One region of the Rugosimonospora acidiphila genome, then DNA from elsewhere that is predicted to be linked to it. Evidence: riboswitches for the same ligand, from Rfam matches in the RefSeq annotation. Region 1 holds a riboswitch; the other holds the start of a gene.
The links. Region 1 has a riboswitch for cyclic di-AMP ahead of ABEA87_RS36155 (LysM peptidoglycan-binding domain-containing protein). Riboswitches for the same ligand answer to the same signal wherever they lie in the genome.
Positions count from the first base shown of each region.

Region 2: another riboswitch for cyclic di-AMP. It lies ahead of ABEA87_RS00130 (C40 family peptidase); the one in region 1 lies ahead of ABEA87_RS36155 (LysM peptidoglycan-binding domain-containing protein).

Region 1 covers NZ_BAABJQ010000034.1:6,672-31,724, forward strand. Annotated here, with positions in the region: gene ABEA87_RS36060 (choice-of-anchor P family protein) at 1-12, opposite strand, end outside; gene ABEA87_RS36065 (hypothetical protein) at 199-855, shown strand; gene ABEA87_RS36070 (glycosyltransferase family 2 protein) at 852-2,309, shown strand; gene ABEA87_RS36075 (acyltransferase family protein) at 2,346-3,629, shown strand; gene ABEA87_RS36080 (acyl-CoA thioesterase) at 3,646-4,068, opposite strand; gene ABEA87_RS36085 (PI-PLC domain-containing protein) at 4,245-5,783, shown strand; gene ABEA87_RS36090 (DedA family protein) at 5,962-6,591, shown strand; gene ABEA87_RS36095 (mechanosensitive ion channel family protein) at 6,937-7,839, shown strand; gene ABEA87_RS36100 (hypothetical protein) at 7,854-8,216, shown strand; gene ABEA87_RS36105 (SGNH/GDSL hydrolase family protein) at 8,340-9,230, opposite strand; gene ABEA87_RS36110 (LysR family transcriptional regulator) at 9,293-10,228, opposite strand; gene ABEA87_RS36115 (dihydrodipicolinate synthase family protein) at 10,299-11,249, shown strand; gene ABEA87_RS36120 (MerR family transcriptional regulator) at 11,271-12,107, shown strand; gene ABEA87_RS36125 (methyltransferase domain-containing protein) at 12,171-12,989, opposite strand; gene ABEA87_RS36130 (hypothetical protein) at 13,141-14,289, opposite strand; gene ABEA87_RS36135 (ATP-binding protein) at 14,282-15,721, opposite strand; gene ABEA87_RS36140 (response regulator transcription factor) at 15,858-16,586, shown strand; gene ABEA87_RS36145 (low temperature requirement protein A) at 16,675-17,847, shown strand; gene ABEA87_RS36150 (VOC family protein) at 17,877-18,251, opposite strand; gene ABEA87_RS36155 (LysM peptidoglycan-binding domain-containing protein) at 18,558-19,280, opposite strand; cyclic di-AMP (ydaO/yuaA leader) riboswitch at 19,280-19,486, opposite strand; gene ABEA87_RS36160 (beta-galactosidase) at 19,733-20,902, opposite strand; gene ABEA87_RS36165 (glycosyltransferase) at 20,881-22,323, opposite strand; gene ABEA87_RS36170 (ABC transporter permease) at 22,476-23,273, opposite strand; gene ABEA87_RS36175 (ABC transporter ATP-binding protein) at 23,270-24,214, opposite strand; gene ABEA87_RS36180 (cupin domain-containing protein) at 24,211-24,708, opposite strand.
Region 2 covers NZ_BAABJQ010000001.1:24,240-28,512, forward strand. Annotated here, with positions in the region: gene ABEA87_RS00125 (C40 family peptidase) at 12-1,010, shown strand; cyclic di-AMP (ydaO/yuaA leader) riboswitch at 1,244-1,377, shown strand; gene ABEA87_RS00130 (C40 family peptidase) at 1,406-2,434, shown strand; gene ABEA87_RS00135 (pyridoxamine 5'-phosphate oxidase family protein) at 2,719-3,225, shown strand; tRNA gene ABEA87_RS00140 (tRNA-Gly) at 3,239-3,312, shown strand; gene ABEA87_RS00145 (ParA family protein) at 3,413-4,273, opposite strand, start outside.

The sequences.
Region 1 (25,053 bases):
ACGAGTTTTCATGTGCTCCCCTCGCAGAATTCGGCTGGCGCCCGGACCCGGCAGGCCCGGTCACGCCAGTTTTGGGCGGTCTCACGCCAACGGCGGCTCACATCCGTTTTTTAGCCATATTGGCGCAACTTTCCGTCTCGCCCGAGCTTAGTATGAGATGACCGTTTTGAGGCAATAGTCGTAAACGAGGCTCACCACATGTCCGAGCATGATCAGGAATGGCTTCACCAGCCGGGATCCCCTGCCGCGTCGGCCGCCTGGCGGATGCCCATGCGCCCCGGTGTGCACCGGCGCGAGGGGCGTCTGCCGCGCGGCCGGACCGCCGTTCTGGTCGCCCTGCTGGTCGCCGCGGCGGCCGGGATGATGTTCGGCTACCGGTACGTCAGCGGCATCGAGGCCGACCTGGCCGGCAGGCTCGTCGCGGCCACGCTGCACCAGCACACGCTCGGGCTGCGGGACCAGGCGGTGGTGGTGCTGCACGCGGGCAACCCGAAGTCGATCGGGCTGCAGATCACCCCGCAGTGCACCTCGGCCTTCCTGATAGCACCGATGGTGCTGACCGGAGCGGCGCTGCTGTGGCTGCGGCCGCGCCAGTACAAGCGGGTACTCATCGGGCTCGCGGTCACCGTGGTTCTGCTGTTCGCCACCAACCAGCTGCGCATCGTGGGGCTGGCCGCGCTCATCGACGGCGTCGGCTTCAAGACCGGCTACTACTGGGGCCACACCATTCTGGGCTCGATGGTCTCCGTGGTCGGTGGCGGCGCGAGCCTGCTGACCTTCGTGTACTGGACGATGGTCCACGGCCAGAAGGCGCCCACGACGCCCGGTCCCGAGTGGACGGACGGTGCGCGGTGAACACCGAGGTACTGCTGGGCGTGACGCAGGGCCTGGCGCTGACCATGAGCATCGGCTTCCTCACCTACGTGGGCTTCATCCTGGTGCCCTACCTGCGTGAGCGCCCGCGGCCGGGGGGCGACCCGGCGGACTTCGACTGGCACTTCCTGATCCCCTGCTGCGATGAGGAGTACGTCATCGCGGACACCATCGCGTACCTGCGCGCCACCTTCCCGAGCACGAACATCTGGGTGATCGACGACGCGTCGCGGGACGGAACCGCCGCCATCGTCGCGCGGGTCGCCCGCAACGATCCGGCCGTGCACCTGGTCCGCCGCAGCGAGCCGAACGCCCGGGTCGGCAAGGGGGAGGCGCTCAACGCCGGGTACCGGGCGCTGACCGGCAGGCTCGGCGACGGAGTCGACGCGACCCGGACCATCGTCGTGGTCGTCGACGCCGACGGCCGGCCGGCACCGGGCTGCCTGGCCACGTGCGCCGCCGACCACCTGTTCGGCGACCCGCAGATGGGCGGCGTGCAGATCGGCGTGTGGATGTCCAACCGCTACGAGGACGAGCCCTTCCCCGGGCGCGGCCGCTGGGCCAACGCCTTCGGGCGCACCCTGGTCCGGCTGCAGGATCTGGAGTTCCGCGCGCCGATCTCGGCGATGCAGATCGGGCGGCGCACGACCGGCACCGTGGGGCTGGGCGGCAACGGCCAGTTCACCCGGCTCTCCGCGCTGCGCAAGGTCGCCGGCGACAGTGGCGCGCCGTGGCGCGGCTCCCTGCTGGAGGACTTCGAGATCGGTCTGCACCTGTTGATGGCCGGTTACCGGGTCGAATACACCCGGGAGGCGTACGTCTTCCAGGAGGGGCTGCCGAACCTGCGCCGGCTGCTCACCCAGCGCACCCGATGGGGGCAGGGCACCATGCAGTGCATCCGGTACCTGCCCCGGATCTGGCGGTCGCCGTACATCTCGACGCTGGGCGCAGCCGAGGTGCTCTACTACCTGGTGCAGCCGTGGCTGCAGCTGCTGGGCAGCCTGGTGTACCCGCTGCCCTGGATACTGCTCGGAGCCGAGACGTTCCGGCAGCCGGCGGTCGTGTCCGACTGGTTCTTCGACGGCCCGGGCTGGATCCTGTTCGCCATCTACGGCACGTTCGGGCTGCTGCCGTTCGTCATGTGGGGGCCGGTCTACCGGATGGTGTGCGAGCCCAACACCAGCCGCCGCGGCGCGGCCGGTCTCGGCCTGGCGTTCGCGTTGTACATCTACATCTTCTACATCACCTCGTGGCGGGCGGTGATCCGTCTCGTGCTGCGCCGCAACAGCTGGTCGAAGACTCGCCGCAACGCGGAGGAGCCCGGCACGGTGGTCCCGGCGGGCGCGCCCGTGCCGCGGCCGGAGCGGCCGGTGCCGACGCCGGCCCACGTCGGCAGGCACCGCCTCGACGCCCGGTCCATGCCAGCCTCCCGATGAGCCGTCCGGCCGGCCGGAGAGAAGACGCGCCTCTCGATGAACGACAGGCAGCATCCGGTACCCGCGGTCGGGGCGCCCGCCGATTCGGCGGCCGGCACGCACTCACCCGCCGAACCCGCGGGCGGCCTTCACCCACCCACCGCCCCGGCGCGCGGCGCCCGCACCGGCCGTCCCGAGCGCACCGGCCGTCCCGAACACACGGCCCGTCCTGAACGCGCCGGCGGCCGGGCCGCGGTCCGGTCGACCCGACCGCCGGTCGACGCGGGCACCTCGACGCCGGGCCGCGACGCGTACCTGGACCTGTGGCGGGCGGTCGCGCTGTCCCGGGTCGTCATGTATCACGTCACCGGCTGGATCTGGCTGGAGGTGCTGTTCCCGGCCATGGGGCTGATGTTCGGTCTGGCCGGCTCGCTGATGGCCGCGTCGGTGGACCGGGCCGGCCCCGTCGCCGTCCGCCACCGGCTGCGCCGGCTGCTGCTGCCGCTGTGGGCGTTCGGCGCGGTGACCATCGCCGTGCTGCTGTCCACCGGCTGGCGAACCCGGCCGCCGGGCGGCCTGGGCTGGGGCGCGCTGGTGTGGTGGCTGGTTCCGGCGCGGGTACCGCCGGTGGGCGGTCCGCCATGGTCCTGGGCCTTCAGCATCGGCCTCTGGTACATCGTCACGTACCTGTGGCTCATGGCGCTGTCCCCCCTGGTGCTGGCCGCCTTCCGCCGGTGGCCCTGGTACAGCCTCGCGGTCGCGACCGCGCTGCCGGTCGTGTTCGTCACCGGCTCGGTACACGTCGGGTACTTCGTCGCCACCTACGCCGCCTGCTGGCTGCTCGGCTTCGCTCACCACGACGGGTTCCTGCGGCGCATACCGGCCAGGGCGTACGCGTGGGGCGTGGCCGCGCTCACGGCCGTCGGCGCGGTGTGGCTGCTGCGCGCCGCGCTGACGGACCGCGCCTTCGACCTCAACCACACGCCAGTCGGCAACACGCTGTGGTCGGTGGCGTTCGTGGCGGTGGCGCTACGCGCGCGTCCGCGCCTGCGCTGGCTCGATCGCCTCCCGCCGCTGGCACGGGCGGTACGCCTGATCAACGCCCGGGCCGTGACCATCTACCTGTGGCACCTGCCGGCCGCCGTGCTCGCCAGCCATCTGATAGTCACCGTGATGCCGCACGGCTCGACCGCGACCGAGGTGCCGCTGCGCCTGATCGGCGCGTGCCTGCTCACCGCCGTACCGATCGTGCTGCTCGGCTGGATCGAGGACATCGCGGCCCGTCGCCCGCCCGCCCTGATCCCCCGGATGGCCCGGCCGGCGCCCGCCACCGTGCGCTGACGCGTGGCCCGGCCGGTCAGAGGTTCATCAACTCCGGATGGTCGGCCATCGCCCGGAACCGCTCACCCGGGTCGGCGACCAGCCGACGCTCGCCGAGGTCGAGCAGGCCACCGACGCCGGAGAGCGAGGCGACCGGGGAGCCGTCGACGCGCCGGAACTCCTGCGCTATCCGGAAGGTCTTACCCTCGCCCCACTCGAACGCGCAGGAGACGTCGACCTCGTCGCCTCCGCGCAGTTCGCGCAAATACCGCAGGGTCACCTCGAGCGCCACCGGCCCGACCCCGCCGGCGATCAGCCGCTGCTGCGAGATGCCCGCCGCGCGCAGGCACTCCCACCGCGCGTGCTCGGCATACTGCAGGTAGACCGCCTGGTTCAGGTGGCCCTGGGTGTCCAGCTCGTACCCGCGAACCCCGATGCGTACCTGGAACGGATCCCCCATGGCCAACAGCGTATTACCCCGCACCGCTCCCCGCCGACCGCCACCGCCGGACGCCGCTGTCGGGCGCCACCGCCGCGACCCGCAAGGTTCACCGCGCCGGGGTTGACCCGCCACCGGCCGCGATGACATAGATAGAGCCAACCTCGCCCCGACCCCGCACCCCGGTTGGAGATGTCATGGAAGCGTTGCGTCCGGTGCGCCGCAGGCGGCTCAGGGCGGCGGCGGTCGCGCTGCTGGCCACCGCGGCCGTGCTGGCCGCCGGCCCGGGCACCGCCCAGGCCGCGACGGCTCACGCCACGACCGCACCCGCCACGACGGCTCGTGCCGGCGCGGCCGATTCCGCGGCGGCGCGGGCGGCGCTTCCCGGCGACAACCTGCCGTTCGCCTCGGCCGTTTTCCGGGCCACGCACAACAGCTACTCCGGAAACCTGGACGGCACCAAGGGCTCCATCGAAAGCCAGCTCGACAGCGGCGTGCGCTTCCTGGAGTTCGACGTCCAGGACAACGGGTACGCCACCAACCACGACTACTCGATCGGCCACGACTCGCCAGGCGACCTGGTCGACCACGCCGGCAATCCGGCCTCCAACCTGCTGCGCGACTGGCTGCGGACCGTGGCCACCTGGTCGGCGGCGCACCCGGACGCCGCTCCGCTGCTGGTGATGCTCGACCTCAAGGACGACCTGACGGACAACACCTCGTTCGCGGCCGGCAACCTGGCGGCCCTGAACCAGGAGCTGACCGACGCGTTCGGGTCGCGGCTGCTGATGGCCAGGGACGTGCCGGGCGCGCTGGGCACCATCGGCTCGCTGCGCGGCCGGGTGCTGACCCTGCTCTCCGGCGACGCGGGCGACCGCACCTCGTACCGGCGGGACATCGGGTACGACCCGGCGGTGGCGATCAACTCGCACGGCCAGGTGGTCGAGGTACACGACTCCGGCTCCGGGGCGCTCTGGTACTGGACCGGCACGTACGGCGCCGACGGCCGGGTCACCTGGCTGCGGCACGGCCAGTACGACACCGGAACCACCCCGGCCGTCGCGCTCAACGACAGCGGCCAGCTGGTGGAGGTGCACAAGTCGGCCAGCGCCGACACCCTCTGGTACCACGTGGGTCAGTTGGGCGCCGACGGCGAGATCACCTGGTCGCCGAGCCGGCAGTACGACAGCGGGGTGACCCCGACGGTCAGCTTCGTCAGCGGTAGCGGCACGGCGGTGCACGAGATCCATCGCAGCCAGAGCAACGCCCAGAACTGGGCCTGGGACGGCACGCTGAACGCCTCCGCGGCCACGGTCTCCTGGAACGCCGCCACGCACGGGAAGACCTCCGATCCGCTGTACGGCAAGACGGTCGGGACGGCCGGCGGCATGCGGGTGGCGGTGCGCACCGGCGCCGACGGCGCCGCGCCCGCGCAGACCCTGCTGTACTCGACCGACCGGGTGGCGGGCGACCGGATCCGGTACCAGCAGACCGCGTTCGACGAGTACCAGGACGGCGACCCGGCGTTCCTGCAGGAGGGCGCGCTGTTCTACGCCGCCACCGCGACCGACACCGGGTTCATCACCTCGGCCCGCCAGGCCGGCCAGATCGTGCGCGGCTGGGACTTCGACAGCGCCGGCGACGCGACCAGCCCGCTGGCCAACTACCCGGCCACGAACAATCCGTCGGCCGCCTGGTACGTGAGCCTGGTGACCCAGGCCGGCGCGGTCAGCTGATCCCTGCCGGTCCGGGGCCCGCCGGAGGGGTCGGGCGGGCACCCCGCCGCCGGTGGGAAAGGGCGCTGTCTCACATTCCCGTCGGAGGTCGTGGGACAGGCGGTAGAGTCGCTCTCGTGGAGAAGTGCGGCCGGCGACCGACCGACCGCGGGGCGGCCGGCGGCGTCCGGACGGGCCGATGACCTCCTTCCTGGACCGGCTGCTGGACCTGCACGGCACCGTCATCTACCTGATCGTCGGGGCGCTGGTCTTCGTGGAAGACGCCTTGTTCGTCGGGTTCGTGATCCCCGGTGAGACCGCCGCCATCCTCGGCGGGGTGGCCGCCAGCCGGGGCAATACCAGCGTCGTGCTCATGTGCGCCATCGTGGTGGTCGCGGCCATCGTCGGGGACACCGTGGGGTATGAGATCGGTGCCCGCTACGGCCACCGGCTGCTGTCCCTGCGGGTGCTGCGCCACCGCGCGGGCGGCATCGAGTCGGCGCGTCGCACGCTGGCCCGCCGGGGCGGCCCGGCCGTCTTCCTCGGCCGGTTCGTGGCCTTCTTCCGCGCGGTGATGCCCTTCCTCGCCGGTACCACCCGGATGCGGTACCGGCGGTTCCTGGCCTACAACGCCGCCGGGGGCCTGGTCTGGGGTACCGCCGCGGTGCTGCTCGGCTTCCTGGCGGGCAACTCCTACGCGGCGGTCGAGAAGACCTTCGGTCGGGTGGCCGCACTGGTGGTCGCCGCGGTCGTGGTCGCCGCGCTGATCGCGTGGAGCATCCGGCGGCGCAGGCGGGAGCACCGCGCCGAGTCGGACGGCGACGCGTAACCCTCGCCGGGCCGCACGGTCCGCCGCACGCTCCGCCCGGGTCCACACTGGACGGACACCCCACCGGGTCGCGGCGCCGGGGCCCGACTCCACCACCGGCGCCCGGGGCCGGTGCGGGCCGGACCGTCTACCACACGCCGTCCACCTGGTTCCGGCGGAGAATGGGACGAAGCATTCCACCTGGGCAGGAACCAGTACCCGATCCGACCGCGCGCAATTCCGTCATGTGTCATGAATGACAGAACGTGGCGGCGCGCTCGCCGCCGGGCCATCCGCGTGTCACCATCGTCAGACCTTTGGCCCCGGATGAACTGACCGTGTCGGACCGAGCGAGGCAACGAAGCCATGTACCAAAGCCTGGCCCCACTGACCGACTATGGCCTGTGGGCTCGCAGCAGCGGGCTGGAGATCGTACTGTTCGTCACCGGCGCCGTGCTGATGACCCGGTTCGTGACCTGGATCGGCAAGCGCGTCACCGGCCGCATCGACGCGCAGGCCACCGGCTCCGGCTCGGGTTCCGGCACGGACAGCGTGGTCAAGTCCGAGGAGGCCAAGCACCGGCACGCGGTGGCCCAGGTGGTCACCTGGGCCTTCCTGGTCCTGGTGTATTCGGTGACCTCGGTACTGGTGATGCAGCGGCTGGGAATCCCGCTGTCGGGCATCGTGGCGCCGGCGACGGTGGTGGGCGTGGCACTCGGCTTCGGCGCCCAGCGCATCGTGCAGGACATCCTCGCCGGGTTCTTCGTGGTGACCGAGCGGCAGTACGGCTTCGGTGACCTGATCCGGCTCAACGTCCCCGGTACGATCGCCCCGCTCACCGGCACGGTGGAAGAGGTCACGCTGCGGATGACCCGGATACGCACCGCCAACGGTGAGGTGGTCACGACGCCGAACGGCCAGATCATCCAGGTGTTCAACCTGTCCCGGGACTGGGCGCGGGCGGTCGTCGACGTACCGATCCCCGCCTCGGCGGACGTGACCTCGGTCAACGCGCTGCTGGTGCGGGTGGGCAACGAGATGTACCGCGAGGATGAGCGGCACAACCTGCTCCTGGATCCGCCAGCCGTGATGGGGGTGGAGAGCCTGGACATCGACCAGTTGAAGGTGCGCGTGGTCGCCCGCACCCTGCCCGGCAAGCAGTTCGACGTCGGGCTGGCGCTGCGCGCCCGGATCACCAGCGCGCTGCGGCACGAGGGGATCAACGTGCCGGCCGACGTGGACACCGTACCGGCGACGGGCACCTCGTGATGCCCGGATTCCGCATGCGCCGATCGACGTTGATCCTCCTGGTGTTCTTCGTGCTGACCCTCGCCCTGTACCTGCTGGTCCGGCCGTCGCCCCCCGCGCCGCGGGCGTCGATCCAGCCGCCACCGTCACCGGCGGCCACCACCGTCGCGCCGCACCGGTCACCCAGTCCGCCGGCCCCGCGGCACACCGCCGCGACCGTGGCACCCAGCCCCACGCCGTCGCCGACGCGGTCGACCGGATCGCCGACCCCGCCGCCGCCGAGCCGTCCACCCGCCTCACCGACCCCGTCCAGGACGACCGCCTCACCGAGCCCGTCGCCCACGCCGTCCGCGTCCGCCTCCCCGTCCCCCGCCAGCGAGGACCTGATCACGCCTTAGCGGGGAAGCCGGGGCCCGGTGGAGGAGACCGGACCCCGGCCGGCACGGTTCAGACCGTGCCTCGCCTGGCCTCGCGCGTCGTGCCGACGGCTTCGCTACGCGACCGAGGCCGACTGTGCGGCGCTACCCGCGTAGGGCCGACAGGACCGCCCCTGACATGCCCTGTTCGCCGACCGCGTTCGGGTGGAACGGCGCGGCCGACGTGCCCGGGATCAGCCCCTCGGTCCACCGGGTGCCGCCGCCCCTGCAGGCGTCGTGGCCGATGGACGGCGTGTACACGTCGACATAGGTCGCGTTGTTGGCGGCGGCGGTGCTCGCCAGCATGGAATTCAACCCCTTCTCGACGCCGCGCAGGTAGCTCACGTCGCCGTACGCGATCGGGACGACGGGCCAGCAGCCGAGCCCGCTGTCGGGCAGGATCGCCGTGTACCCGACGACCAGCACCCTGGCGTCCGGCGCGGCGGCGTGGATCGCGCCCAGTACCGCGGCCACCTTGGGCGCGGTCGCCGCGATCCGGGCGGCCAGTTGGTCGGTCCCGCCGGCCGTGTACTCGTTCTTGCACGGGCTGCCCAGCGGGTTGGACAGGCTGTCCTCGGCGCAGGTGGTGATGATTCCGGTGAATCCGATGTCGTTGCCGCCGATGCCCACGCTGACCAGCGTGGCGTCGGCGGTCACGGCGCTGATCTGGGCCGGCACGCTCTGGCCGAGCTCACCGGTGCCCGGGTTGAGGATGTCTGCGGTCGTGGCGCCGCCGCAGCTGACGTCGGTGAACGACGAGGAGTGGATCGACGCGGTCACCAGCGACGGGTAGTTGTGGTTGGACCGGGTACAGTTGAGATCCACCTGGCTGGGGATGAGCGGCCCCGACGTGTACGAGTCGCCGAGTGCCACGTAGCGACCGGTCGGGGCGGCGGCACCGGCCGGCGCGGCGACGACCAGGGTCGTGGCGAGCGCGGCGGCGACCGCGACGAGACAACTGGCGGTGCGGGGACGGAAGGACCTCCAGTTTTCCATTGCGCTCCCTGGGACACGGGGATCGATAGTGATCAAAATTTTGCGCCGCACCAAGGTCGCTGTCAATGCGGCCGCGCGCCCGGGCGCCCGCGCAGGTACGCCTCGGTGGAGGCGCGCAGCGCGGCGACGCAGGCGGCCACCGCGGGGTGCGTGCCGGAGCCCCGCCGGTACGCGATCCGGGTGCGCCGGCGGGCCGGCAGCGGCAGGAGCCGCACCCCGGACGGGGGCTGCGCGGCGCCCAGCCGCGGCACGATCGCCACCCCCTGCCCGGCCGCGACCAGCGCCAGTACGGCGGTGAAGTCGTCGGCGTGGTGGCGCACCCGGGGCGTGAAGCCGGCCGCCCGGCAGGCCCGTACGGCGACGGTGTGGCACAGCGTGCCGGGGCTGCCCACGATCCACGCGGCGTCTCGGGCACCGCGAATCGGGTCGCCCTCGCCGCCGCCCTCGTCCTCGCCGCCACCGCCGTCGGCGGGCACGGCGAGAAACACCGTCTCCTCCAGCAGCGGCACCGAGTCCACGGCATCCTCCGGCTGGCCGGGCACCACGTCGTAGTCGTGCGTCAGCGCCACGTCGAGCCGCTGGTCGCGCAGGGCGGCGGGCATGGCCACCGGATCGAGTTCGGTGACCATGAGGTCCAGCGCCGGGTGTTCGCGGCCCAGCGCCACCAACGCCGGCGGCAGCAGGGTGCGTACGGCGCTGGGGAACGCGCCGATGCGCACGGTCCCCGACAGCCCGGCGCGCGCGGCGGCCAGCGACGCGTCCGCGGCCTCCAGCGCGGCCAGTACCGCCTCGGCGTGCGCCACCAGGGCCGCCCCGGCACTGGTGAGCCCCACCCGCCGCCCGGTGTGCTCCAGCAGCGGCACGCCCGCCTCCCGCTGCAGCGCGGCGAGTTGTTGGGACACGGCGGACGGGGTGTACGCGTGGGCCCGGGCGACCGCGGCGATGGTGCCGAGGTGCGCCAGGTCCCGCAGCAGTCGCAGGCGCCGGACGTCGAGCATCAGCTCAGCTTACGGTCATGTCAAGGAACGTGAACTGGTGCTTCACAATCCGGCCGGGCAGCCTGGAGTCATGACGCTCACCGGCCTGTACGTTCCGCTGATCACCCCCTTCGACTCCACCGGGGCGGTGGCCCCGACCGCGCTGGAACCCCTCGCCCACCGGCTGCTGGACGACGGGGCCACCGGACTGGTGGCCCTCGGCACCACGGGAGAGCCGGGTGCCCTCGACGGCCCGGAGCGGCGCCTGGTGGTGGACCTGGCGGCGCGGGTCTGCCGCGAGCGCGGCGCACCGCTGCTGGTCGGCGCGAACACCCCGGAGGAGCTGGCGGCGCTGGCCGGGCGGCCCGAGGTGGCGGCGGCACTGTGCGTGGTGCCGCCGTTCACCCGTCCCGGGCAGGACGCGGTGCTCGCCCACTTCGCCCGGCTCGCCTCGGCCAGCCCGGTGCCGCTGGTCGCGTACGACGTCCCGTACCGCACCGGCCAGTACCTGTCCGCCGGTACGCTGCGCCGGCTGGCGGCCGTACCGGGCGTGGTGGGGCTGAAGTACGCGCCGGGCGGGATCAACGCCGACACCGTCGCGCTGTTCGCCGACCCGCCGGCCGGATTCGCCCTGCTCGGCGGCGACGACCCGTTCATCGCGCCGCTGCTCGCCCTGGGCGCCCAGGGCGGCATCCTCGCCTCAGCGCATTTGGCCACCACCGAGTTCGCCGCGCTGATCCGGGCCTGGCACGAGGGTGACGTGGCCACGGCGCGGCCGCTGGGGCGCCGGCTCGCCACCCTGTCGACCGCGCTGTTCGCGGAGCCCAACCCAACGGTGATCAAGGCCGTCCTGCACGCCCGGGGCCACCTCCCGACCGCCGCGGTCCGGCCACCCCTGCTACCGGCCGCGGCCGGCACGGTCGAGGAGGCCCTCCACCGCCTCGACGAGCTGTCCGCCTTGACGAATTGTCCGGCGCGCACCCGCCGGTCGGCGCCGGCGCGGATCGGCGGGCAGGATGAGCTTGACCATGACACGGTGTGAGACGCCAGGGTGGGACCTGCCATGTTCAGTATCGGAGACTTCGCCAGGCTGGGCCGGGTATCGGTCCGCATGCTGCGCCACTACGACGCGATCGGGCTGCTGGTCCCGGTGGTGGTCGATCCCGTCAACGGGTATCGGCGCTACGACGCCGACCAGTTGCGCCGGCTCAACCGCGTCATCGCGCTGAAGGATCTCGGCTTCACGCTGCAGCAGGTCCAGGCGATCCTGGACGACCGGGTCGACGTAGCCGAGCTACGGGGCATGCTGCGGCTGCGCCGGGCTCAGCTCGAGGCCCAGCTGGAGGCCGACGCGGCCAGGCTGGTCGGGGTGGAGGCGAGGCTCCGGATGATCGAGAGAGAGGGGCGCATGAACACCGAGGACGTCGTACTCAAGCAGGTCCCCCCGGTCCGCGTCGCGGAGCTGTCCGCCACCGCCGCCGGGTACGGCCCCGAACACATCGGGCCGGTCATCACGCCGATGTACCCGGAACTGCACCAGCGCCTGGCGGCGGCCGGCGTGGCGCCGACCGGCCCGGCGATCGCCTACTACGAGCCGGCTCCGGGCGGGACCGGGGACGGCGAGCCGGTCACCGTGCACGCCGGGATTCCGGTGACGTCCGGCCCGGGCACCGGCACCGGCTTCACGGTCGTCGACCTGCCGGCGATCCCGGCCGCGGCGACCATCGTGCATCACGGCCCGATGGACGACGTGATGGCCAGCATCCAGACCCTGGCCCGGTGGATCGAGGACAACGGGTACCGCCCGGTCGGCTACCACCGGGAGGTCTACCTGGAGTACTCCCCGGACCAGGCCGACCAGGGCGTGACCGAACTCCAGATCGAGATCGTCAAGGACTGACGCGCCGCCCCCGCGGCGAATAGGTCACCAGCCGCGCCAACGCGGCGAATGGGTCACCGCCGATCAATCGCCGGCGGTGACCCATCCGCGTCCGGCGGGCTGCTCCGTGACGGGGAGGCCGGGCAGCCCCGGCGTCAACGCCGGTGTCCGGTCGAGGATGGCCAGCGTCTGCTTCGCCTGCGGCACCTCGACCCAGTGGACATCAAGCTTGTAGGCGTCGGCCGCGGCCCGCATCGCCAGCGCCAGGCTGCGGCCGCGACGGTTGGCGGTCAGCGCGTCCAGCGCCTCGACGGTGAGCCGGCCGGCCGTGTGGGCGCAGACCGTGCCCCACCCCCGGCCGATCCGCCGCTCCGCGCGGGCCACCCCGAACCCGCCGGCGCGCTCCCCCGGGCCCGTGCAGATCAACCGGCCGCCGGCGGCGAGCAGGCCGGCCAGCCGCATGGCGGCGACCGCCGGCCGGGCCTGGGCGTACACGAAGTTCACCGCGACCACCAGGTCGACGCTGCGCTCCAGCAGCGGCAGGTCCTCGATCTCCCCGCCCAGCCAGGTGATCGCCCGCCGGGCCCCCACCCGGCGGGCCGTCACCGGCCGCGACGCCGCGGGACCCGGCGTCGCGGCCGAAGGCGGCTGCGGACCCAGCGCCACGACCCGATGGCCGGCCTCGGCCAGCGCGTCGGCCAGCGCCGGCAGCGCCGCGCCCGCCAGCAGCACCCGGCGGCCGGCCGGCCCGGAAAGCTCGACGATCTTCTCGGCCAGCCGCGCGCTCAGCGGCTCGGTCCAGAAGCGGTCGTACAGCGGCGCGGAGGCGGCCGCCCACCACCGGCGGTCGCTGCGGCAGGCGACCCGCCGCGACCCACCCTGCCAGACCTCGGAGTGCTCCATGTGGACAAGTCTCGTGGGCGGCGGCGTCCGGGTCATGACCCCCAAACGGTGTCACGTTGACCGGCGCGAATCCGCCGGAGTCGGCTGCCCGACAAAAACGGTGCTGCGCAACGGGTCGCCGGCCCGACGCGGCGGGCCGGGCACGCGCGGATCAGGCCGCGGCCGCCGGTGACGGATCTGGATCGATGCGCACGCTCGCCTGAACCCACAGGCGGTCGCCGTCCCGGAAGGACTCGACCTCGGCCGCCCCGTCCGCGGGTGCCACGGCGCCCGCCTCGGGAATCGCGTCGAATTCCAGCTGAGTGTCGGCCACCACCCCGACCGCCACCAGGCCACCGCCCACGGTCACCGTGATCCGGGCCTCGCTGCGGGCCGCGGCCAGCACCGCGATGGGCGCCTCGGTCAGCGCGCGGCGCACCTGCACCGGCAGCGCCGGCACCCGACCGGCGGTGGCGAGGTCGACGATCACGCCCTTGCGCTCGGCGATGTCCGCGCAGGCGCGCAGCTCGTGGGTGAGCGGGTCGGAGATGTCGTCGGTCTCCACCACCAGCCGGCGCAGCCGGGCCGCCTCCGCCGCGCAGCGGTGCTGCATGCGCAGGTTCGTCGGGTCGGCACCGTAACCGAGTTCGGCCAACACGTCGGCCGCGCCCTGGCGCAGCACCTCGTACCGCTGGCGGCGGGCCAGGTGCAGCTCGTCGGCGGCCGCTCGCCGGGTCACGGTGGCGGCCTGGGCGGCCGAGGCGCGGGCGGCCCACCCGGCGGCGGTGCGCAGCGCCCGTACGGCGCCGGACAGGCCCAGCTGCAGCGCGCCGGTACCGACCACGATCATCATCCACCGGGACACCCCTACCCGGCCGAACTCCCCGTCGGGTACCAGCACCGCCAGCGTCATCGCGGCGTTGAGCGCGAGAAAGCCCGCCATTCCCCGGATCGGGCGCCGCCAGTACACGATGAGCACCAGCCAGCCCACCGCTCCCCACGCCCAGTTGGACTGGACCAGGACCTGGCCGGGGTTGCACAGGTCGACCGCCAGCGAGTCGGCCAGCAGGATGCCCAGCACCAGCCAGCGCAGCGGGATGCGCGCGTCGCGGCGCAGCAGATACCAGGCGCAGACGACGATCAGCGCGGCGAAGACCAGCCAGCAGCCGGCGACCAGGTACGGCCACCGGTAGCTCGACCAGTTGGCCAGGGTGGTGAACAGGTCGTTGCCGCTGTGCCACAGCCCGACGATCACCACCACGGCGATCGCGGTGCCCCGGGTGTAGCCCCGGTCGACGAGTTCCGCGGGTTCGTCAGCCATCCGAGCCACCGTCCGGCTCCGCCATCGAGGGCGCCGTGTGCCACCCCACCGTGTTCCAGGGCGCCGTGGTCCAACTCAACGCCACGCTGGTGCCGCGGCCGGGAGCCGAGACTATCGCCGCGTCCCCGCCCACCGCCCGCATCCGGCCTTGGATCGCCTCCCGCACGCCGTACCGGTGGGCCGGCACCCGGTCCGGGTCGAACCCGCGCCCGGCGTCGGTGACCTCGACCAGGATCTCGTCGCCGCGATAGGACAGTCGCACCGCCGCCGTGCTCACCCCGGCGTGCCGCGCGACGTTGGCCAGCGCCTGACCGGCGGCCCCGGCGAACGCCTCGGCGACGTCTCCGGGCACCACGCAGGGCCGCAGGCTCAGCTCCACGTCGAGCCCGGCCGGCGCCCGCGCGGCGACCTCGCGCAGCCGCTGATCGAGCCGGCCGTGTTCGGCCTCGGCCTGCGCCGCCCGGCCGAGCGCGTCGATCACGGCCAGGTCGGCGATGGCCCGTTCGCGCAGCGTCGCCGAGCCCCGGTCGATGGCGCCCGTGCCCACGATGGTCAGCGTGGCCAGCACGGTGTCGTGCAGCCGGCGGTTCTCCTCGCGCTCGTGGGCACGCCGCGTGGAGGCCACCTCGGCGGCCCGGCGCACCCGCTCGTACCCGGCCAGCGCCCGGTCCGCCTGCCCGGTGGCCCGCCGGATGAGTGCCATCAGCACCCCGGCGAGGGCCACCTGCACCAGCAGGATGGCCGCCTGCACCAGGCCGTGGTCGGGCAGGTTGGCCAGGTCCGCGCCGACCAGGTAGCCGGCCACCACGAACAGGCCCGCGGGGATGGCGGCCGGCAGCGGCCACGCGAAGTTCGTCACCATGACGGTCATCGTGGCGAGCACCGTCACCCAACCGGCGCCGGCCGGCAGCGCCGCCTCGGCGGTCAGCCGGCCGTGCAGCACACACAGCGCCGTGGTCAGCAGCACCTCGATGACGATCAGCCACACCCGCAGCCCGCGGGTCAGCGCGACCCAGGTGAACAGGCCGGCCCAGCAGAGGTTGACCGCCACCGCCGGCACCACCCAGGTCAGCGACCCCGGCCGGGCCACGCCCACCAACGCGGCGACGCCGCCCACCACGGCGACGGCGTCGCGCAGCGCGCAGGCGAACCAGGCCGCGATCCGGCGCATCGCGTAGCTGGCCGGGCTCTCCGCGTCGGGGCCGGGCGCGGGGTCCCCGCCGGTATCCGGCATCCCGGGCACCTGGGCACCGGGCAGCAACGCGGTCGGCAGCAGGCCGCTGGGCAGCACGGAGGTGGGCAGCAGCCCGCTCCCGGGCCACCGGCGCGGTCGGGGAGGACTGGTCCGGGTCGTCGCGCGGCGCCAGACGCGCCGAGCCGGACCGGTCGTGATCGGGGCGGCGGGACTGGCCGAGGTCAACCCGGTCGCCATCGACAGCCTCCTGGTACGCGTCGGCGGTTCGCCCGCACTTGACACTGACACTATGGCCCAAACCGGGGCGTCTCGACAATCGTCAATCCGGTCGAACCGCCCGGACGGATACCGTACGCCATCGGGTCGGTCCAGAATGGACCTGAGGCATGGAAGGGGCGATGAGGTGACCGCGAGTCAGGCGCCAACAGTACGGGTGACGGTAATCGACGACCATCCCGTGGTGCTGGAAGGGATCCAGTCCTGGATCGCCAGCGATCCGCTGGGCCGCGTCGAGGTGATCGCCGCCGGCGGCAGCATCGAGGAGGCGCTCGACGGGCCGGGTGCCTCGTGCGACGTGGTGCTGCTCGACCTCAACCTCGGACAGGGACTGGTCATCGACCGGATCGAGGGGCTGACCGCGGCCGGGCGCCGGATAGTGGTCTTCTCCCAGAACAGCGATCCGGACACCATCCTCGCCGTGCTGGACGCCGGCGCGTGCGCCTATCTGGCCAAGCACGAGGGCCGGGAGCACTGCGTGGAGACGCTGGTGGCGGTCGCCGCGGACCGGCCGTACGTGACCCCCAGCGTGGCCGGCGCCATGGTCACCGACCAGCGGCCGGCCAGCCCCAAGCTGTCCGGCCAGGAGCAGGAGGCGCTGCGCCTGTGGTTCCAGGGCATGTCCAAGGCGTCGGTGGCCCGCCGGATGAGCATCGGGGAGAACACCGTCAAGCAGTACATCGACCGGGCCCGAATGAAATACATCAAGGCCGGCCGGGCGGCACCGACCACGTTCGCGCTGCTCGCCCGGGCCATCGAGGACGGCCTGATCGACTCCCGCGAGGTGGGTGGTTACCGGTCGTTCGCGGCCGCGCCGGAGGAATGAGCTTCTGAAACTCGGCGTGGCCGGCCCGCCGGCTGTGCGAGAATGTGACAGTTCGCTCCCGTTCGCCCGATACCCGGTGCGCTGATCGATGACCGAGACCACCGCGCCGGCCCTCACGCGTACGCCCGGCGGCCCCCAGCGGGCCACCCTGCTGGAGCTGTTCTTCGACCTTGTCTTCGTCGCGGCGCTCGCGCTGACCTCCATCGACCTCGCCCGGAAGCTGTCCTGGGCGGGGGTCGTCGAGGGACTGCTGCCGCTGCTGGCCGTGTGGTGGGTCTGGCAGATCACCACGCTGGTGACGGACTACTACGACCCGGAGCGGTGGCCGATCCAGGCCATTCTCGGCGGCACCATGTTGGGCAGCATCCTGCTGGCCGCCACGCTCCCCGCTGCGTTCGGACCGCACGGGCTGTTCTTCGCCATCGTCTACGTCACCATCCACCTCGGCCGGGGGCTGCCGCTGGTCACGTTCCAGCGCGGTGGCCCGCAGATCCGGGCCGCCCGATTCATGATCTGGTTCGGCGTCTCGACCCCGGCGTGGATCCTCGGCGCGCTGTCGCCGCACCCCACCACCCGCGGCGCACTGTGGGCGCTCGCCCTGGCCCTGGAGTACCTGATCGGCGCGCTCCGGTACCCGGTGCCGCGGCTCGGCCGGGTGCCCCTGTCCCAGTACGAGACGGCCGGCCGGCACCTCGGCGAGCGGTACCAGCAATTCATGATCCTGACCCTCGGCGACCTGATCGTGGTGCCGGCCCTGAAGTTCGGCCAGACCGGCTTCTCCGGGCTCCGCACCGCCGCCCTCCTCGCGGCGTTCGCCGCCACGGCGCTGTTGTGGCAGATCTACGTGTTCCGGATCGGGCTGCGTTTCGAGACGGTGATCGACCAGAACCCGGGACGGGTCGAGCGTTGGGCGCCGTACACACAGGTGCTCACGGTGGCCGGCGTGGTGGCCCTGGGTACCGGCTTCGAGCTCGTGATCGGGCAGCCCGGCGGGACGACGCCGGCCGCCTGGGCGGTGGTGCTGTTCGCCGGGCCGGCCCTGTTCCTGGTCGGCCGGATCACCTTCGAGTACCAGATGTTCCGCCGGTACTCCCGCTCCCGGGTCGCCTGGGCGGTAGTGCTGATCCCGATGGCGGTCGTCGCGTGCGCGGTGCCGCCGCTACTGGCGACGGTCCTGGTCGCCATCAACCTGCTGGGCGTCGCGGTCACCGACGCCATCCGCGGCCGGCGCGGCTCCGGCAGGCTGTCGGGCGACCCCTGAACACGACTCGTCGAGGGTCGCCCGGGACCTCAGCGGCCGGCGGTGGACTGCAGGACTATGCCGTTGCCGTCGGGATCGTCGAAGGTGACGAAGCGTCCCCACGGCGCCTGCTGGATGCCGCCCTCGATGATCACTCCCCGCGCCACGAGGGTCTGGACGTCGCCGTCCAGGTCGTCGGACTCGATGACCAGACCCTTGGCGCTGCCGGCCGACATCGTGTCGAACCAGGTCACCAGCGTGATCGAGGTCTGCCCACCGCTCGGCCGGACCTGAACCCACCGCTGGCCCGGCATCGTGGCGTCGTCGTTGACAAGGTCGAACCCGAGGGTGTCGACGTAGAAGTCCCTGGCCCGATCCTGATCCGTGACCGGGAGGGAGAGCAGTTGGATGTGGGTGAGACTCATGCCGCCGATAATAGGTAGTCCGACCAGTTACCAGTCAACGACGCGCCCGCGTCCCGCCGTGGGTGTCCCCCGGTCGGATGGTTCTCGGCGACCCGGGCCCGCGACGGCAGCGGCACGAAAGTCCACACTGGACATTCGGGCCGCCGGCTCACGCGGATCGGACGCGCTCCCGCTCGGGCGCCCGCCGAACCACGGCGGACGCCCGAAAACGGTAGGTGCGTCTTACGGTTGGCGCGTCCTACGGTTGGTGCGTCCTACGGTTGTGCGTCTTACGGTTGTGCGTCTTCCGCACTGCCCGGTAGCGCCTCAGAACGCCAGCCGCTCGCCGGGAAGGATGAAGTTCGGGTCGCCACCGATGACGCCCTCATTCTTCTGGTACAGCGTCCGCCAGCCGCCCTCGATCCCGTGCTGCTGCGCGATCTCGGACAGCGTGTCGCCGGACTGGACGGTGTAGTCCCCGCCCGCCGACGAACCGCCCGCCGACGAATCCCGGGAGGTCGAACCGCCCGAGGACGAAGAGCCCGACGACGAGTGGTGCGTCGACGAACCACCCGAAGACGAACCACCCGAAGACGAACCACCCGACGACGAAGAGCCCGAGGACGAACCACCCGAGGACGCGGTGGTCGACGAAGCGGAGCTCGACCCCGAACTCGACGAACCGCCCCGCGCGCCGCAGACCGGCCATGCGCCGATCCCCTGTCCGGCCAACACCTTCTCCGCGATGGCGATCTGCTGCTCACGGCTGGCCAGGTCCGCGCGGGCCGCGTACTGCGTGCCGCCGTACCCGGCCCAGGTGCCCTGCGAGAACTGCAGACCCCCGTAGAAGCCGTTTCCGGTGTTGATGCTCCAGTTCCCACCGGACTCGCACTTCGCGATCGCGTCCCAGTTCACGCTCGGCGAGGCGCTGGCCGCCGTACCGGGGCCGAGCAGGGCGAGGGCACCGGCCGCACCGGAAACCGCCAGCGCGGCGATGACGCCGCCACGACGTCCCCGGGGCCCGCGATCGTTGTGCTTGGAAAATGCCATGGCAAACTCCTCCACGCCTCCGAGGTGAGCTGTCGGGTTCGGGCCGAGGTATGCCCGGCCGCCGTGTCCGTTGACTCCGGCACCAGCCCGCTTCACGGGCTCAATAACTACTAGGAGTAACGAGGCGGCTTCACCCCAAGACGCGCGACGCGCGCCGGAGAACCTGGTTCCCCCGCTCCTGCCGTTGGATTCGGTTGCGTCGGCCGGCGGCAGGATTCGGCGTACCGGGCGACGTGGTCCACGGTTGCGGACCGCCCGAAGCTAGGCCGATGGATCGCCGTGCGACAAACCAAACGACGATTATCGTGAGACTGCTCACCGCGAAACCCGGTCGGTTACGGCCGGGACGCGCGAGCCCGTTATTTGCGACATGAGGGAAGCACGAGGTATGGCCGCGCGACCGGCGCACGGGAGCCCGCCCGGTCCAACCGTGACGCTCACATGCCTGCCGGTTACGACTCGTCGAGTACCCGGTCGACGGCCTCCAGATACCGACGGTCACCATCGCGACTCCGAGCGAGCCAGTACTCGGCCCCCCAGAACAGGTACGCCGACAGCACCGCGCCGGCCCCGCGGCTCCAGCGCACGCACTGGTTGAAGTTGGCTATCACGTGCTCGGGCAGGCAGCTGTACATTCCCTCACCGTGCGGGCGGGGCGGCTCGGTCACTGTCTCCCACGGCTCCGCCTGCCCCTCCGCGACCATCAGCCGTTTGCCGGTAGCGGCGGCCCACTCGAACAGTTTCCGCCGCCTGCGCTGCTGCCACGGGGTGCGGCTGCCGTCCAGATACACCGTCCGCCCGGCGGCACCGATCAGGGCGTGCCGGGGGTAGAAGTCGATGCCCACGATGTCGGCCAACCGCTGCGCCACCGACAGCGAGTCGCCCTGGTCGCGAGTGCGCCATCCCTGGTGCAGCGCGACGGGGAGCGAGGTGGGCAGGAAGCCGTTCATCAGGATCGGACGGCCCGGGTCCGCCGCGCGGACGGCATCGACCTCGCTGGCGACGAAGTCCGCCGACAGCCGCCACGAGTGTTCCATGCCGAGCGGGTCCACGGCCTCGTGCTCGACCTGCCACGCGACGATCGCCGACCGGTCGCGGTAGCGCCGCACGATCCGCGTGATGAACTCGGTCGCCGCGTCCAGCAACGCGCGATGCGGTCCGGGCTCGACGAGCCTGCCCTCCCGCAGCGGCTCGTCCAAGCGGTGGTCGGGTACGAAGAATTCGGGGTATCCGAACGCCTTCACCGCTCCGACGCACAGGATGATGTCCTTGCCAGCGCGCTCGGCCGCGTCCAGATGCCGGTCGAGTTCGTCCGGGTGGAATTCACCCGGTGCCGGCTCGATCCGGTTCCAGTACGCCCCGAACCGGATGACCTCGAACGGGCGGGCCAGCAGTTCCCGAAGGCTCGCCTCCGGATCGAGCCCCATCGCCTCGGCCTGCCGGGGCCGGAAACTGAGGCCCAGCCTCGTCTCGGCTCGACGCTCGACCGGCAGCCGCAACCACCGGTCGGTCAGCGGCCGTACGGGCCGGCGGATGCGCACCTGCGCCGCCACCGGCACCACCAACCCGGCCGCGAGCGCCGCCGCCACCGGACCATTCCTCACCGCTCGCCCGACGCGCACGGCTCCTCCTCGCCTCGCTCGCGCGCACCCCGGCGCTGCCTGGTTCCGGTCCGGCTGGTTCCGGTCCGGCTGGTTCCGGTCCGGCCGGCCGCGGCCGGGATTTCGACGTGTGCCAGCCCGGCGAGCAGCGCGGCGATGTCGGCCGCGGCGCCGGGCCGGCCGAGGCCGGCGGCCGCGACCCGCATCGCGTCGATGGCCGCGGGATCCCGGCGCAGCACGTCGAGGTCGCGCACCAGCCGCCGTACCGTCGGCACGTACCGGCCCGCGCCGGCGCCCACCACGACCTCGATGTTTCCGCTCTCCTGACCGGGCAGATGCGAGGTCAGCAGCATCGGCGTGCCGCAACAGGCGGCCTCCGCGATGGTCCCCGGTCCCGCCTTACCGACCACCACGTCGGCGCAGCGCAGCCACTGCGCCATGTTCTCGACGAACCCGCGCACGATCAGCCGCCCCGCCGACCGGGCCGCGAGCGCGGCGAGGTTGTCGCGCAGCCCGCGATTGCGGCCGCACAGCGCGACCACACCCACGTCGTCGCACTGCCGCAGGATCGCGGCCACGCGCCGCCCGATGCCCCCGGCTCCCTCGCCGCCACCGGTGAGCAGGACAAGGAATCTGTGCTCGTCCAGGCCCAGCGCCCGGCGCAGGGCTCGGCGCTCGTGGGGCAGCGGCGGGCCGGCGGCGAACTCGGCCGCCACGGGGAGCCCGATGTCCACGCGCCGGGGCGACGACTTCCCGGGCGGCCACGGTAGCCGGCTCGCGGTCGGCGGCACGACAATCCGGTCGGCGCCCGCGCCCCTATCCGCCATGGCCTCACAACCCAACCCGGTATCGCAACCCGACCCGGCCCCACAACCCAACGCCGCATCGCGACCCAACGTCGCATCGCGACCCGATGCGGGATCGCACCGCGCGGGATGGTCGCCGCTTGTGCCCCGGACCGCGCGGGCGCCGAGTGCGTGCGTCGCGAGCGCGGGTCGCCAGGACGCGTGAATGTTGACCAGATCGGTGACGACCGTGACGACCGGCACGCGCGGCGCCGCGACATCGCGGGCCCGCGCCGCCGCCGGGCCGGTGAGCGGGTGGAACGACACGACGGCCGCCGGCCTGTGCCGGGCGACGGCGTCCACGACCGGACGGTCCGCCAACGCCAGCAGCGTCGCGCGCAGCAACCGGACCGCCGGGCGCGAATCGCAGCCATGGTAGATCACTCCCCACAGCCAGGGCGCGCAGCGGATCGCCGGGCCGTAGAGTCCCGCGACGCGCCGCAGCAGCGCCGGGGCGCGAGGTCCGCCGAGCGGGTCGCACAGCACCGGCGCGAACGCTCCCGGATAGTCGCGATGCAGCGCCTGCGCGACCGCCCGCGCGGCGGCCCGGTGACCGCCGCCCGTGTCGGCGACGAGAAACAACAACGGCACGGGCACCCGGCCGCCGTGGTCGGGCTCGCCGACCGGCCCCGGCTCGCCAGCCGGGTCCGACGCGCAGACAGGATCCGCTGTGCCCGCAGGGCTCGATGCGCCCGCGAAATCCGGCGCGTCGGGGCGAGGGAGCGCGAGCGGCCCGGTGAGGGCGGCGGTCATCGGGTGCGCTCCCGGTACTCGAAGGCCAGTGCCCCGACCACCAGCAGCACCACGAACAGTCCACCGACCACCGCGGCGTCCAGTACCGGATCGCCGGGCACGGCAGCCGCGTACCCCGAACGGCCGGAGTAGAGGGCGGCCCGGTTCAGGTCCACCGCGTACCGCAGCGGCATCGCCCGCGCGAGCGCGTCGAGGTACCCGGACAGCCCGCGCAGCGGCACCAGCACCCCGCCCAGCACGTACTGCGGGATGATGAGGAACTGGAAGACCTGCATCGCCGAGCGCTGGTTGGGCAGCAGCGCGACGGTGGCCAACCCGAACGCGCCGCCGAGCAGGCAGCAGGCGAGGCAGGCCGGTGCCATCCGGGCCACCTGATCGGCGCCGAACCGCACCCCGAACGCGAGGGCGAACGCCACGACGCACCCGCCCTGCACCAACGCCACCGCGGTCTCGCCCACGATCTTTCCGCCGACTAGCGCCAGCCGCGCCACGGGCGCGATGAACAGCTCACGGGAGAAGTCGTTCTCCCGGTCCTCGACTATCGAAATCATGCCGGCCGAGGCGGACTGGAAGAGCGTCGCCGCCAGCACGCCGCTGAACGCGAGCGTCACGGAGTCCAGCCCGGTGACCGTGCCCACGGTGGACTGCAACACGCTGCCGAGCCCGCCGATCAGCAGGATCGGGAAGGCGAGGTTCACGGCCATCCGCGGGCGGTCGCGGATCAGCTTGACGAGATCGCGCTGGGCGATGGCCGCGACCGCGGTCAGCGTGCCACCGACCGGTGCCGGCCTCACGACGCCGCCCGATCGACCAGCAGCAGGTAGGTGTCCTCCAGCGTCGGCGTCACGACGCGCAGCTGGGTCAGCTCGGACTCCAGGCCACGCACGATGCTGGCCGCGCTGCGCCCGACGAGCGGGACCCGCACCGGCTCGTCCGGGCCGGCCGAGCCGACCGGTACGCCCATCCGCATCAGTTCGTGGCGCAGCGCGCCCCGGTCGACCGCGTCGAGCACGAGTTCGGGCCGGGCATGGCGGGCCTTGAGGTCGGCGGGGCGGCCCCGCTCGATGACCCGGCCGGCGCTCAGCACGCACACCGCGTCGGCGGCCTCCGCCTCCTGCAGGTAATGGGTGGTGAGAAAGATGGTCGTACCATCCTGCCGGCGAACCCGCTCGAGGTAGGACCACAGGTCGCGGCGGCCGTCGGGGTCGAGGCCCGCGGTCGGCTCGTCGAGGAACAGCACCCGCGGCCGGTGTGTCAGCGCTCGGGCGATCTCCAGCCTGCGCCGCGTACCGCCGGAGAGGGTGCGCACCCGCCGGCCGAGAACGTCGGCCACGCCAAGGATTCCGGCCAGTTCCTGTACCTGCCGGCGGTAGGCCGCGGGCATCATCCGGTACGCCGGACGCCACGGGTACAGGCCGTAGAGCACGGCGTGCAGCCGGACGTTCTCCTCGGCGGTCAGGTTCAGGTCGAGCGACGGCTGCTGGAACACCACCCCGATGTCCCGGCGCACCGCGGCCTGGCGGGTCGCCAGGTCGTTGCCGGCCACCAGGGCCCGGCCGCCGCTGGCCCGCAGCGTCGTGGTGAGGATCGACACCGTGGTGGTCTTTCCCGCGCCGTTGCGGCCGAGCAGGCAGAAGAACTCGCCGTACGGCACGTCGAACGACACGCCGTCCAGCGCGTTGCCCCGCGCTCCCCGGTACCGCTTCACCAGGTCGCGAACCTCGATCGCGTTCACCGGGGCCGCAGCCGGCGGTAGCGCGAATCCCGGCCGAGCGCCCCGGCCAGCCGGGCGAGCGTGCGCATGACCAGCCGCACCGGCGCGACCGGCAGGTACGGCGCCCGGACCTCGCGCTCGAAGTCACACATGAACAGGGCGAGGTCGAGCACGCGCGGCAGCGCGCGGCCGGCGGCGTGCTGCTCCCGCGCCATCGCCGCCGCCGTCTCCAGCAGCGCCGCCATCTCCAGCGCCGGGTCGGTGGTGACCAGTACCCGGGCCGGGTCGGGGCCGGCGTTGGCGAAGCTGTGCACGGTTCCGGGCGGCACCACCACCGTGGTGCCGGCTCCGGCGACGATTGGCCGGAGGCCCACCCGGAACCGCATCCGGCCCTCGATCACGGTGAAGCGCTCCTCCTGGGCGGGGTGCGCGTGGCTGCTCGGCACCCGGCCGCCGGGGGCGAGCACGAGTTCCCACGCCAGCCGGCCGGGGCCGGACACGTTCTCATGGATCACGATCCGCTCACCGCTGATCGGATTGTCGATGACTTGAGTATCGAGAGATATGACTGCCTCCCGCTGGTGTGGATGCCGCCGCGACCGGCGCGGTGGCCGGTCGCGCACCGCCCGTGACCTGGCCACGGTGTCGTCCGGCGTGGCCAGCGTATTGAGTCGGACGGATCGGCTCATCCCTCGGCGGGCGTAACGTCGTTTACTCCCCCGGTCGACCGCCGGTCCGTCCAGCTACGCCCCCCGGCGTAGCTGGACGTGCGGACCTTCCGCGTCCGCCCAGGAATGACGCGTGTGGGCGGGCCGGGGCGAGTACCAGGCCTGCTCACCACGGCGGCGGCCTCCGGGGAC
Region 2 (4,273 bases), on a different contig from region 1:
GTTCACTCTTCGTGAGAAATCACCTCACTGTCCACCTGCCCTCGCGGCGTGTCGCCGTTGTCGTGGTAGCCGCGGTGTTCGCGCTCATCGCGGCACTGCTACCCGGCACGCAGGCACACGCCACCCCATCGATCTCCGACATCGAAGCGCAGATCGACCAGAAGTGGAACCAGCTCGAGCCGCTCGTCGAGCAGTACGACAAGGTGCACGAGCAGCTTCAACAGAACCTGAGCAAGCAGAGCACGCTGAACAAGGAGCTGGCGCCGCTGCAGACCAAGGTCTCGCTGGCACAGACCCGGGTCGGCGCGATGTCCGCTGAGCTGTACATGAACGGCCCCGGCTCCAACCTCAACGCCCTGCTGGAAAGCGGCGACCCGACCACTCTGGTCGACGAGATGATGAGCCTCAACCAGGTGGCCAAGGCCCAGCAGAAGACCGTCGACGCGGTGCAGCAGCAGGTCGCCAAGTACACCGCCCAGAAGAAGTCCCTGGACAGCCTGGTCGCCCAGCAGAAGAAGCAGGACGCGAGCCTGGCCACCCAGAAGACCACGATCAACGCGCAGATCAGCCAGCTGCAGAAGCTGCGTACCCAGGCGTACGGCTCGGCCGGTACCACCGGCGGCAACCTCAAGCCGGTCCCCTGCCCGTACACCTACACCAGCGGCTCGGGCGCGACGGCCGCGAAGAAGGCCTGCTCGCTCATCAGTCACCCGTACGGCTGGGGCGACGCGGGGCCGACCTACTACGACTGCTCGGGCCTGACCATGGTCGCCTGGGAGGCCGCCGGCGTGTCCCTGCCGCACAACGCGGCGGAACAGTACGCGGCCACGAGGCGGGTCAGCTCCAGCCAACTGCAGATCGGCGACCTGGTGTTCTACGGCTCCGACCTGCACCACGTCGCGCTGTACATCGGCAACGGCTGGGTGGTGCACGCGCCGAGGGAGGGCGAGGACGTCATGGAGACGAAGATGACGGTCATCGGCACTCCATACGCCTACGGCCGACCCTGATCCTCCCGGTTCCTCCGGAGTTTGAAACCGGCGGTGTCCACTATGGACACCGCCGGTTTCGATTTCCGCAAACGTTCTAACGAGTTTTCTACTCGTCGGATATGGTCGTTACCGCGCGTCGACAAAGTAAATTCGGCGCGTAGTAATGCTCGTGTTTGCTTGCGCGGCACGGTGTCGTGTCCCTACCGTTATGAGTCGCCGCTCGGAAGTCGGTCGCCCGTGAGGGGAGACCCCGGACGGCACCGCCGAATCGACAATACGAACCGGGGACCCACCAGCACCATGGGGTGAATCCGCGCAGCGCGCGGTAGGGCGCTTCCCAGCCCGAATCCGTCAGCTAACCCGGTAGGCGGTGAAGGCCAAATGCCTTCGCAGGGAAGAAAGGGTCGTCCACCGTGGCAGGGTTTGCCGCCCGACCGCCTCGTACCCGTCTGATTCACACCTTCCGCCTGGTCCGCGCCGCGCGTCTCGTCGGCCTCGTCGCCGCCGTCTCCGGCCTCGTGCTCGCCGTCGGCGCCACCACGGCCTCCGCTGCCCCGCAAACTCCGGGGCAGCTCGAGGCGCAGATCGACCAGAAGTGGAACCAGCTCGAACCGCTGCTGGAGCAGTGGGACGGTGTCCACCAGAATCTGGTCAACAACCAGGCCAAGGTCGCCGGTCTACAGAAGAAGATCAAGCCGCTGCAACAGCAGGTAGACCTGGCGATGACTCGGATCAGCGCGTTGTCCGCCAAGTACTACGAGTACGGCCCTAGCTCGAACCTCAACGCGCTCTTGGAGAGCGGAGACCCGACCACTCTGGTCGACCAGCTCGGCATGCTCGACGCGGTGTCCCGCTCGCAGACCCAGAGCATCTCCGACGTCGTGAAGCTGCGCCAGCAGTACCAGAAGCAGGAAGCGCCCATCGACGCGATGGTCGCGCAGCTCTCCAGGCAGCAGCAGCAGCTGACCACGCAGCGCACGCAACTGCAGAGCCAGCTCAACCAGTTGCAGCAGATGCGGCTGGCCGCATACGGCAGCGGCGCCGGCACCGGCGAGTACCGCCCGGTCGCCTGCCCACAGGTGTACACCGGCGACGCCGGCAGCAAGGCGGCCCAGTTCGCCTGCGACCAGATCGGCAAGTCGTACGTCTGGGACGCCGACGGCCCCGACTCCTACGACTGCTCCGGGCTGACCCTGGCGTCCTGGCGCTCGGTGGGCGTGACCATCCCGCACAACGCGTACCAGCAGAAGCAGACCACGACACCGGTCAGCAAGGCCAACCTCAAGCCGGGCGACCTGGTCTTCTACTACTCGGACGTGCACCACGTCGTCATCTACGTGGGCAATGGCTGGGTGGTCAGCGCGCCGACCTTCGGCAAACCGGTGCAGATGCAGAAGATCAACACTTCTGTCGTCAACGGCTACGGCCGACCTACCACCTGACGGACGACGGCGCCGCGGGTGGCTGACTAGCCCGCGGCATCACCGCTCCTGAATGCCCGAGGCCTGGCCGGACCTCCTCCTCCCCGGTCAGTGTCCGGAGCGGCCTCGGATCCCCTCATCGCTCGCGCTCTGATAGCCCGTCGCCCACGCTCTGATCGCTCACCTGCGGCGCCCCGCCCGCGCAGTGCCTTCCCCCGGCGTACCTCTTCCCCCCGCCGAGCCTGCCGGAGCGGGGCGCCGCGCTTTCGGTTCCTATCCGAACATATGTTCGATAGAATGTGGAGATGGCAACCTGGTCGGAATTCGCGGCAGCCGAGCCCGACCTCGCGGCGGCGATCCGTGAGCTCGTCCACCAGTACGGGTCCGGCCTGGGGTACCTGGCGACGGTGCGGCCGGACGGTGGCCCGCGGATACACCCCGTGGCGCCGGTCATCATGGATGACGGGCTGTACTGCTTCGTCATCGACTCGCCGAAGAGGCGCGACCTCGACCGTGACGGGCGCTACGCGCTGCACGCGTTCCCGCCGGAGGACAACGACGACGAGGCGTACCTGTCGGGCCGCGCCCGGCCGGTCACGGACCGGGCCAGGGTGGAGCGGCTGGCCGAGGCGTACCGGGCGGAGCGCCGGATCGACTGGCGGCTCTACGAATTCTCGGTGGACGTGGCGATGGTGGCCCGGCGGCCGGAGGGCGGCGGTCCATCGGCCCGGCGGACGGAGATCTGGCGGGACGAGCGGTCCGGACACACGATGGGCGACCCGGCTCTGCACGCGGGGCCGGCGATCAGGTAGAGTAGATCCGCTCGCGGGTGTAGTTCAATGGCAGAACATCAGCTTCCCAAGCTGACAGTGAGGGTTCGATTCCCTTCACCCGCTCCAAACCGAAGGCCCTGGTCAGGACGTGAGCCCCAGCCAGGGTCTTCGATATTCTTGATCCTTTGGTCATGCTACGTGCCATTAGCGTGCCATTGGGCGCAGATCAGAGCTTGGCCACGAGGTCCTCCATAGCCTCGACGCAGTTGAGGCGGTACTCCTCGTGCACCGTCACGCGGTGGCCCATGACGTCGAGCTTGCCGGCCTGTAGCTCGTACAGCGGGCAACCTCGTGCGAACGCCACGACCCCGGTTGTCTGGAAGTCCCGGATGTCCACCAGGCCGCTGTCGACATCGTTGAAGTTGAAAATCTCGGGGTTGCTCGCCAGCAACTTGCCAACGTCCACGGTGATGGAGCGAAGTACGGCAGCATACGCGGATGCCGGACCCATGTACTGCGTGAGGCGGTTCTTCGCGATCATGTGTACCTTCGGCAGATCCCGGCCGGCCTCGGTTAGGCGTGTGGCGAACGCGTAGGTGGCGTAGATGTCCGACGGCAGCTTGAGCCCGTACACCAACGAGAAAGCGTTCTGGATCGCGCGGCGGGACGAGTCGTCCGCCATGACTGGCAGTACAAGGCGATCGACAGCCGAGAGGGCGATTTGGGTGTAGATCGAAAAGCTCGGGTTGCAGTCGATGAACATGGTGTCGTACTGCTCGTGCAGCGGCTGGATAAGGTCGGACAACCAATCGACCACCGCTACCCAGGCGTTCGTACCCGGGATCTGGTTATTAGCCAGGGTAGAGATGGCGTTGGCCTGGAGTTCCAACAGCGGGTCGCCGCAGATCAGATCGACGTTGGCCGGTACGGCGGGGTTGTAGTCGTGGGGCTTCGTGATGAAGTCCGCGGCCGACAGGGAGGCGGGCGGAGAGTACGGAGAGGGCAGCCGGGTCTGGAAGTAGCCGCCGACGGTTGCTCGCGGCATCGTTCCCTGCCGCTCCAGCAGTTTGCCGCTTCCGTCGTTGGC